DNA from 2 places in the Halobacillus rhizosphaerae genome. Region 1 is predicted to be linked to the other one. Evidence: riboswitches for the same ligand, from Rfam matches in the RefSeq annotation. Region 1 holds a riboswitch; the other holds the start of a gene.
What was found. A riboswitch is a leader RNA that binds a small molecule or an ion and turns the genes downstream of it on or off. The one in region 1 is predicted to bind S-adenosylmethionine.

Region 1 (5,370 bases):
ATTTATCACTCGATTGATCGAATCGTTTCTGAAATCACATCCTGAGGTTAAGAGCTTTTCATTATCATGAGAAAGGCTCTTTATTTTTGTTTAAAATCCATCGGTAAACCCACACTAATAAACGATATTATTTTATTGTAAAACGATAAATATTGTGGTAAAGTCAATACTGACATTAAACAAGTGAGGTGCACTTATGAAACGTGGGACAACACTTTTTTTGAAAATAGCTGTTATTCTTATTGGAATCCCTATTCTTGCTGTATGCCTATTTTTAGTACCGAAGATTGGGAGTTTTGCAGGAGAATTGTATCCAGATATGGCTTATTTGAAATGGCTTGTTCTCATCGATATGTACGCAGCGGCCATTCCATTTTATTTTGCACTGTATCAGGCTTTCAAACTCCTAAGCTACATTGATCACAACCAGGCGTTTTCGCAAGTATCGGTAAGAGCTTTAAAGAATATTAATATCTGTGCCCTCACGATCAGCGCTTTGTACTTGATAGGGATGCCCCTGTACTATCTCATGCAGCAGAAAGTAGACCCACCGGGGATCACAGTAATCGCATTCATTATTATATTCTCTTCCATCGTAATTGCCGTATTTGCTTCGGTTCTTCAAAGGCTTCTGCAAGATGCAATTCAAACTAAAGAAGAAAATGATCTGACTGTCTGAGGTGAAGGAAATGGCCATTATTATTCATATTGATGTGATGTTAGCCAAACGGAAAATGAGCGTAACAGAGCTCTCGGAGCGGGTTGGAATTACGATGGCGAATCTTTCCATATTGAAAAATGGAAAAGCAAAGGCCGTACGTTTTTCAACATTAGAAGCGATCTGTAAGGCATTGGATTGTCAGCCGGGTGATATTTTGGAGTATAAAAGCGACGAAGATTAAAAGGACTTAGATAAGTTTTAGTGCTGCCAAATCATAGAGGCTCATTTATTTAAGACTACTATGATTTGGCAGTCAGTCTTTACATATTTATTCAGGGTCATATTCTTTCTTTACCAACGGCCAAACGGTGATTTGTTTTCTAACATGGATGTTAAATTTTGAATTTGCCGATATTCATTCTAATGATTACTTCACCCCGGTCTTAGCTACAGCGGACATACCCGAACCTGTTCTCCAAGTGATGCGTGATTTCAATTCACTGAACCGCCATCCTTCTGCGGTACGTACAGCTGTGGCATCGAATACACCTCCGGCAACGAAGTGTGTTTGCAATGATAGTGGATCGCTTTCTTCAGGAGACCATAGGTGCATCGCAAGCATATTGGCACGTAGTCGCGCAGTGTCCTCTTCAAGCTCGATAATATGATCAGAAGTAACGTGCTGCGTAGCTCGGAAGCGGTTGAAACTCTTCGTTTTTTCAGCTTTAATGGCTGCGGGTCCTGTGACTGTTGAACCGTTTGGATTTATGATTCGTCCCTCTTGCGTAAAAATAGTCTCTAATGCCGTAGTATTCATAGACTTGTCGTCGACCATACTGCAAAAACGGCTTAGCAGTTCACTGATTTCCGCACGATCAGTGAGTTTAGATAATTTTGTGGTGAGATATCCATTTTGACCTTGCGTTTCATTCATCTGAATTCTCCTTTATGGTTCGATTCAGCTACTTATCATTCTGTTTTAAGATCATTTTCTTTAAAGCTTGTACTTGTGATTCTTTAATGAGTGGGAGCTGCTTTTTTAGTTTTGATTTTTGGTCCTCCGTAAGCCTGTTTTGAAAGGTTTTTAACTTTTCAACTTTCTCTGGTGGTAAATAATTATTTTCATCCATTCGGATCAACTCCAAAGTTTTTAGTAATTGGTCTGCACTGATATCTTTATGAAAGGACATCAGGGTTTGGACTTTCTCCAGTTCATCCCGCAGTTTTTCCTTTACTTTTATCTGCTCGTTTATGATTTCAAGCTGGGTTTGAATGACAAGGGTTGGATTATAATCCGGATTGTCAATAAAGTTATGGATGTCCTCTAATGAAAGTCCTAGTTGTTTCAGAGACATGATCTGCTGAAGTCTGGATAGATTCGATTCTGTGTAAAGCCTATGTCCTGCCTCGGTAAATTCTGAGGGTACTAATAATCCAATTTGATGGTAGTGGTGAAGCGTTCTGACTGTAACCCCACACTGGCTGGCGAGCTCACCGATTTTCCAACTGGTTTTTGGAATCCTTTCACCTCTTTAGGTTATTTATTTGTCTACAAGCTGATTATATCTCCTGACGTTACGTCAGTTACAACCGCTATTTAGTATTAATTCTGGTTTTGCCATAATGGAATGAAAAAAATTCTAATAACTGGAGCGGTGGAAGTATAAAAGGAGTCGAAACAGAAGAAGTAAAGCGCGAGGTGATTTCTATGAGATTGCATAGATACGGTCTTCTATTCGTTACACTTATTATCGTTTGCGTATTAGGTGGATGCGACACAGACAATAATGATGATGAAGTAGAAAGCACGAATTTGGCTGATGTAAAAGTGCAGGGCATTCAGCTGGGCTCATCCCGTGACGAACTCATCCATGCATTTGGTAAACCAGATTTTGTGGAGAAGATAAAGCAGCCCAAGTCCACTTACTACATATATGGGGAGACCAGTGAATCCTATGATATTGACTTTAAAGTAGTGGATGATCAAGTGAAGCGGTATTTTATGACAAAAGATATATTTGAAAATACATACAGTCATTTAATTGGTCAAAAGAAAGCCGATGTGCTGCGTCAGGTAGGGGACCACTATTATGAACGTCAAGACACGGGAGCTGACGTAATGGGGTATTCTGATAAAGAACATAACCGGAATATAGAGTTCATTTTTGAGGGGAATGTGGTGTTAGGAATACTTGTGTCTTCCATTTGACCCTCAATAAAAATTATGGATTGACGAAACTGTCGGATATGATAGAATAAAATCTAATTAACATTTGAATATTCTAAATTTTCTTATCTAGAGAGGTAGAGGGACTGACCCTATGAAACCTCGGCAACCGGCTGATCTATGCACGGTGCCAATTTCAGAGGAAGGCGAAAGCTATTCCGGAGATGAGAGAGCAAGCAGCTGCTATAAGACCGTTTTCTACAGCCCTTCTCTCATGATGAGTGAAGGGCTTTTTATTTTATCAAAGGAGGGTTAGCAAACAGGAGAAATAAATGTAAAGAACAGAAGTACTAAAAGTTAATGGAAGAAGGGGGATTACAATGCTCTTAGCGATGATGGTTTGGGTAGGGACCATGGTTTTTTCCTTCCTGTTAGGCACATTTCTCTGTTACAAGGTGGAACGATCAGGTGTTAAACGGTGGGGAGCTACCGGACGTCTATTTAAGTATAAATAAGAGCTGGGAAGGAAGTTTATGAAATGATATGGTATGTGGTTGTATTTAGTTTTTATGTACTTTTTCTCATTTGGGCAAATATTAAAAGCCTTAAAAAAGCAGAATCGATTGACGATTATACGACGGGTGGACATCGCATGGGGCTGCTGCTTGGAATCGGTACCACAGCGGCGACATGGGTGAGTGTAGCTTCTGTCATCGGCGTCCCCGGTTATTTGTATAGTTCAGGGGTATCAGCTGTGATCGGCTGGGTGGCAGGCTGGTGTTTTGGCGGTGCTTTAATTCCGATTGTCGCTTACAAAATAAGGAGACCGGAAAAGCCTGCCCGGACGTTCCCTGAATTTATCCGACATAGGTTTGAACCCTTTCAGAACAAGAGTACCTTGCAAGCGATTGTCGGCATTTTAATGTTTATTGGTTATTTGCTTCTTGTAAATATTCAGGTGACGGGCTTTGGCATTGTTTTTTCTAGTATCACTGGGATTGATTATAAGATCGCAATCTTCGGCTTTTTATTTTTTATATTAATTACAAGTGTTGGCGGATTTTGGTCTGTGGCTGCGACAGATACGTTAAACACGGTTTTGATTACCATCGGAGTCTTGCTTGCGAGCGGTGTGGTATGGTCGTTAACGGGAGGCATCGGCAGCATACTAGATACGCTTTCGACAACGACTGCGCCGACCAATGTAGGGGGACCGGAGCTTGAAAAGGGAATTTTACTCTCTCCGTTTGGGACCTTTGGTATCGGTGCACTGCTTTCTATTTTTATTTCGAATTCTTTAGGAACCCCTTCATCTCCACACTGGGTCACACGGATGCTGGCCCCTCAAAATGTGAAGGTTGCGATATTGCAGGTGATGGGAACGATTCTGGTATTAATTTTCATTATGACTCCATTGATCGTTATCGGATTAGGGGCCAAGGTTCTCGTGCCCAGCATCCCTGTAGTAAAAACGACCGATTATATTATTCCTTTAGTTATCCAAGAATACACTCCGCCTATTATCGGAGGCATCACGCTTGTCGCTATTTGTGCGGCCGCTATCTCCACTGCGAATTCAATGTTGCTGCACTGCGCGACTTCTCTGTATTATGACGTGTACTTAAATATAGCTCCGAAGAGAATCAGTGAGAGGAAGTTCAAGAACTGGCTTCGCCTAAGTATATTTGCCATTGCATCGGCAGCGGTTCTGTTAGCCATTAAACCCCCATGGTTTTTGGCGATGGGCTTTGTCTATGTGTACGGTGGATTTGGTGCCGCGTTTTTTCTTGTCGTTTTCTTAGGGCTGTACTGGAAGAGAATGAACAGAGCAGGGGCTTATACGGGGATCATCCTCGGTTCTGTCGTTTATGTCGCAGCGAAGGCCATGGGATATGGCATGCCATTTGTTATTGCTGTTACGGTTTCACTGATAGGGGTATTACTTGCCGTTTCCTTTACGAAACGAGCCCCTCTTGAGGCGTATGAACCTTATTTTGAACCGGAAGTCAGCGAGTCAACGCAACGAGTGCTGAATAAGATGAGAACCACGACTCACGAGGATCCAGAAGATCATCATGATCAATCTAATATTGGTTAAATGGGCTCGATATCCGGAGGAACTGCTGAATGAGGCAGTTCCTCCGGTGCATTTATCGGGGGATACACCTTTGATGAAAAGCGGTGAGGATCATAAATTGAACGTTTTCCAAAAAAGAACGAAACGATAAAGGGAATCAGTATTCAAAACTCGAATGAAGGGAAGAACAACTATATTAAGATAGGCAGGGGATACGTATGAAAGTAAATGGTCTTGGCGGAGTCTTTTGGCGCACTAAAAATCTAGAGAATAGTAAAAAATGGTATAGGGAAGTGCTGAAAATTGATATCGAAAATTGGAATGGTGCCATGATTACATCAAAACCCGACCATAACATTATTTTCTCTCTCTTCTCTGAAGAGGACGATTATTTTCCAACAGATCAACAAGTGATGTTAAACTTTCAAGTTGAAAATTTGGAGGACAGTATCGATCATCTAGAAA
Region 2 (5,370 bases), on a different contig from region 1:
ATGCCACCTGTTTAATAAACATTTATCTATGGAGCTGTCGATCGACTTGCGCAATCATCTTTTGACTCTTTTCGAATTCATGTTGGCGCTTTTGTTCAACTTTTAAGCGGGTATCCAACTTTCTGCTGTATTCAGCGAAACTCATGTTATGGGCTTGATGCATTGCCTTTTCCATCTCAGCAGTATAATTCAAATTCAGCAAGTCACTGATAATAAATCAATCCTTTCAGATTTTTTACAATATTTAGCTTATCACAGAACTTTACCCTCACCAATCTCTGAATAAACTAATTTGGTGTGTCTTATTGTAAAAAAGACGGCTGTACATGATAATTCAGTCATTTTGATCATTAATCCTTTTATTTACTGATAATTGCTAATGTACAGAATCTTTTAAATCTTGGAAAGCATCCTGTACTAGTGTTACTGCCTGGCTCAGCGCTGCGCCACCGCCGAAGGCAGCAGCAACTCCACACGCTTCCAGAATTTCTTTTTCCGTTGCCCCTTGATCTACACATCCTTTTGTATGGTAAACCATGCAATACTCGTCCTGTGCCACAATACTAATCCCTAAAGCCATCAGCTGTTTTTCTTTTTTTGAAAGCTCTCCATCTTTAAAACAAGCTTCAGAAAACTGGCTGAATTGATGAGCAACATCTGGCATGACTTCAGAGAAATGGCCAATTCCTTCTTTATATTCCTGTAAGTACATCTTTGTCCAATTGACTTCCTGTTCCTGCATAGATAAAACCTCCTGGAATAAAAATAGCGTAACTGCGGTTAGTATAAACCGCAGTTACGCTTTTTATGCCTTATTCGGATTCACTGCCATCTACAGGCACGACTGCTCCATCATACTTCTCTTTAATGAAGTTTTGGATATCATCAGAGTGAAGCACGTCGACCAAAGTTTGCAGAGCTTTAGAGTCTTTATCCTTACTTTGAGCGGCAATCACATTTACGTAAGGAGAATCTGCCCCTTCAAGGATAAGCGCATCTTCACTCGGATTAAGATCAGCTTCAATAGCGTAGTTTGTGTTGATTGCCACTAAAGCATCTTCTTCGCGCTTATACGTTTCTGGAAGAAAGGCAGCTTCTACACCATCATCGAACTTTAAGTTTTTTGGATTTTTAACTATGTCATCTACGGTTGCATCTACCTTATCGACGTCTTCATCCAGTTTAATTAACCCTTCCCTTTCTAATAAGGAAAGAATCCGACCGTGATCGGCGACCGAACGACTCATAATTACAGTCGTTCCATCTTTAATATCATCTTTGGAATCTATATTTTTAGAGTAGATCCCCATAGGCTCAATGTGAATTCCGCCAAGGTTTACAAAATCATAACCATTTTCTTTTTCTTGCGCTTTCAAATACGGAATATGCTGGAAGTAATTTGCATCAATTCGGCCTTCTGCCAGATCTTTATTAGGAAGAATATAATCTTGATATTCTTCAATCTTCAAGGTAATTCCTTTTTCTTTTAACAATGGTTTAGCTTTTTCAAGTACTTCGGCATGCGGAACACTTGTAGCTCCTACTGTTATGACTTTATTATCGTCTCCACTGCCGTCGCTGGCAGAATCTTCTTCATCTGATGAACCACACGCTGCTAAAACAAAAATGAACATAGCAGCCATAACACCCGTCAATAATTTCTTCATTAGTAATCTCTCCTCTTCCTTGAAATATTTATCTTTTATCTAATTTGCGGGAGATGAAATCTCCAACAAATTGAAATACAAATACAATTAAAACGATTAAAATGGTGCAAAATAAAACAACATCAAAGTCACTGCGCTGGAAACCATAGTAGTATCCGAAGTCTCCCAAACCGCCTGCACCAATAACTCCTGCCACGGCTGTATATCCAACCAATGCAATAGCAGTAACCGTTATTCCAGAAATGAGTGCTGGCATCGATTCAGGAAGCAGTACCTTAAACACGATGCTGGAATATTTAGCCCCCATTGATTTAGCCGCCTCCACTACACCTTTATCCACTTCTTTTAATGCAATTTCAACGAGACGAGCATAGAATGGGGCACCTCCTATGATCAGTGCTGGCAGGGCAGCATTTGGCCCTCGAATAGTACCCACTAAGAAATCAGTAAACGGGAATAGCAGAAGGATCAATATAATGAAGGGAATAGCACGAAAAACATTGACAATTGCAGCTGTAATCCAATTTAATGTTTTATTCTGCCATAAACCTCCGGGACCGGATAAGTAAAGTAATAAACCTAACAGCAATCCCAGAATAAATGTTCCTGCCACTGAAATCACTGTCATATAAATAGTTTCATTGGTGGCTGTAATCATATCTTCTAAATTTACATTAGGGAACAATTGACTAAACATGCGGACTCACCTCTACTTCCACAGAAGTTGAACGACAATATTCTATCGCTCGTTTTATTTCCTGCTCTTCCCCAGCAAATTGAACGAATAAAGTTCCATATGCCCCTTTTTGAGTTTGAGTGATTTTTCCGTGCAGAATATTAACGTCCACTTTAAACGACCTGGATATTTCACTAATCAACGCTTGGTTAGTATTTTCTCCTATGAAGTGCAGTTGGAGAATTTCTCCGGTTTTATAAGTGTCATTAATAAGATTTAATGAATGCTCCCGTTCCGGATCTCCCATTACCTGATCGACGAAACGCTTAGTAACTTTTTCTTTTGGATAAAGAAATACATCGAGAACATCTCCCTGTTCAACAATACGCCCACTTTCCATAACGGCCACTTGGTGACAAATTTTGCGAATTACATGCATCTCGTGGGTAATAAGAACAATCGTAAGCCCTAACTTTTCATTGATATCCACTAATAAATCCAGTATCGAGTCGGTGGTTTCAGGGTCAAGGGCAGAAGTTGCTTCATCACAAAGAAGAACTTTAGGGTTATTAGCAAGAGCTCTCGCTATTCCCACTCTTTGCTTTTGGCCGCCGCTCAATTGGGAGGGATAGGACTGCCCTCTGCCTTTCAAACCGACTAAGTCAATCAATTCTTCCACCCGTTTATCTCTCTTAGCTTTAGTCATACCAGCAATTTCCAAAGGAAAAGCAATATTATCATGAACCGTTCTTGACCAAAGCAGATTAAAATGCTGAAAGATCATTCCAATTTCCTGACGTGCCAGCCGAAGCTTGCCTTTGTTCAAAGAAGTTATATCCTGGTTGTCTATTCTAATACTCCCGGCCGTTGGATCTTCCAGCCTGTTAAGCAGGCGGATAAACGTACTTTTGCCCGCTCCGCTATAGCCGATCACTCCGTAAATTTCTCCCTTATCAATCTCAAGGTTTAACTGATCTACTGCTTGGACGTCCTGGTCTTTCGTATGAAAAACTTTAGACAATTCCTTAATTGAAATCATAGTTTTCCTCCCCAATAAAAAAGCCTTTCTGCTTGAGAACAGAAAGGCGAAGTTTATCTTCAGATTTGTCTGTTCTCTTATCCGCCAGAGCTATACATGCTCTGCAGGAATTGGCACCTTTTTGAGTGTTCATACTCAACGGTTGCCGGGTATCAACGGGCCCGTCCCTCCACCACTCTTGATAAGAGATTTTAATTTATTAACTTATTATCACTTTAACTCGTTTAAGAAGCACAAAAAGGATTCTAGCATCATTTTTAATTATCTGTCAACTAAAAGGTTAGTCCGTTCCTTTTACTTTATTGATTTAGTATGAGGTTTCCAGACACTAAAAAAATCCCTCCTTAAAAAGAAGAGACTTCTCTTGTTCTCTTCTCATCTCTCAAAGCATAAAGCTTTGCTGGAATTAGCACCGTATTATTCAACCGGTTGCTGGGCTTCAAAGGGCCAGTCCCTCCACCTCTCTGGATAAGTTAAGATGTCGCTATTAAATTATTTCATATGTTAGCATGGGAGAATAAAGGCGTCAACATTAATGAAAAGGAGAATTCACATTGACTCATGCACCGCTCTTTCAATTACCTTATATAGACTCTAATCAAATGTACCAATTAGAAACCGATTTAGGAAAAGTAATCGTTCTTACCTTCTGGGTCTCCTGGTGTCCTGACTGTGGAAAAGACATGCCTAAGAAAGAACAGTTGTACCAATCCATGGATAATGAGAAAGTGAAAATGTTAACGATCAATGTCACAGGGAGAGAACGAGATACCCAAGAAGGACTGGCATTTGCTGATAAATTTATCACTCAGCCCACAGTAAAAGACAACAGTAGAGAAGTTTACGATTTATACCAGTGCAACGGAGTTCCTACAACTGTAATTATTGATCAGCAAGGTCAAATCTCTGCCCAATTTGGAGATCAGGCTTCCTTTTTCGATATTGTAGAAGCGATAGGAAAGTTACTTGGATAATAAAAATAAGGATTCTAAAAATAATACATTCCGATAACTCCCCGAAATATCAATGGTATCCTTTGAAAGCGCCGTTAATTTATGATTTCCCTGAAGGATCTCCTGAACGATTTCGGGAGTGGAGGTTAAATGGATTTTACCGTGTTGATCTTGCTTACCACCTAATTTGACACCGTTTTGGTCAATAATCAAGCTGATATTATGCACAGGCGGGGCGTTGACCTCGAGGGTCACTTCCCTTTCTCTCCAGCTAGGCAGTAAGTCCTTCCTCTGATTGACACGTTCCATCCAAGACTCGATCATTTCAACCATAAAAAAACTCCTCCTTTAATCCTTGTAAAAAGGTTTCGTTATCAGGAGGGGTTTTTCCTTTAACCACTAAAGAAATTCGCTCGTCATTTCCCGGGAAATTCAATTAAATAGTTACAAAATCAGCAGTTTTCTCGTACATAAAAGGAACAGAGTGAAAAGCATATACTTTCTCTTTAAGCTTCCCATGCTGTGTAACAAGAAGGCAGGGAACACTTTCTACTTGGTAATCCTGCATGAGCGCAGGATGTAAAGAAGCATTTAATTCATAAAACACCTCTTTATTATATGATAACTCAATAGTAGTCAGCATTTTTCTTGCCAGATGACAGGTTCCACAGAATGGACTGTGAATAAATGTAAGGGCAATCGGTTCTTTGGCTAATTGGCTGTTCACTTCTTTGTTGTCCAGTTGCTGCATTCTCTTCCTCCTAAATCAAGTAAATCGGCTTAACGATAAAGTGTCTGCTTAATAAAGCCCGGGCAAGTTCAGGCTCTGGGGTGGCAGCTACCTCCCTAAACGCTTTATCAATATAAATATGATCCGCATGTGGAAGTTCCTGCGTAAGCATTTTCCTTAATTTATTGCCAGAATCATCTTCATCCACCAGAATAAATACTATTCGGTGGTCCAAGTTATAGTCTAAAATAAGCTCCTCCATCCGCTCTACGCCAAGTGTCCCGTGTGTACAAATAATTTCTACC

Region 2: it holds a riboswitch for S-adenosylmethionine, as region 1 does, so the genes downstream of both, Q7A53_RS11895 (methionine ABC transporter ATP-binding protein) here and Q7A53_RS10355 (sodium:solute symporter family protein) in region 1, are expected to answer to the same signal.

What each region holds. Positions count from the first base shown of each region.
Region 1 is NZ_JAUTWQ010000008.1:115,917-121,286, forward strand. It holds gene Q7A53_RS10320 (GNAT family N-acetyltransferase) at 1-17, shown strand, start outside; gene Q7A53_RS10325 (DUF2975 domain-containing protein) at 197-679, shown strand; gene Q7A53_RS10330 (helix-turn-helix domain-containing protein) at 690-902, shown strand; gene Q7A53_RS10335 (nuclear transport factor 2 family protein) at 1,089-1,595, opposite strand; gene Q7A53_RS10340 (MerR family transcriptional regulator) at 1,624-2,016, opposite strand; partial or broken gene Q7A53_RS10345 (MerR family transcriptional regulator) at 2,023-2,181, opposite strand; gene Q7A53_RS10350 (hypothetical protein) at 2,370-2,870, shown strand; SAM riboswitch class I at 2,951-3,059, shown strand; gene Q7A53_RS10355 (sodium:solute symporter family protein) at 3,367-4,926, shown strand; gene Q7A53_RS10360 (VOC family protein) at 5,124-5,370, shown strand, end outside.
Region 2 is NZ_JAUTWQ010000010.1:69,600-74,969, forward strand. It holds gene Q7A53_RS11880 (carboxymuconolactone decarboxylase family protein) at 377-742, opposite strand; gene Q7A53_RS11885 (MetQ/NlpA family ABC transporter substrate-binding protein) at 813-1,667, opposite strand; gene Q7A53_RS11890 (methionine ABC transporter permease) at 1,696-2,364, opposite strand; gene Q7A53_RS11895 (methionine ABC transporter ATP-binding protein) at 2,357-3,382, opposite strand; SAM riboswitch class I at 3,457-3,570, opposite strand; SAM riboswitch class I at 3,755-3,857, opposite strand; gene Q7A53_RS11900 (TlpA family protein disulfide reductase) at 3,937-4,356, shown strand; gene Q7A53_RS11905 (hypothetical protein) at 4,345-4,668, opposite strand; gene Q7A53_RS11910 (thioredoxin family protein) at 4,772-5,086, opposite strand; gene Q7A53_RS11915 (toprim domain-containing protein) at 5,097-5,370, opposite strand, start outside.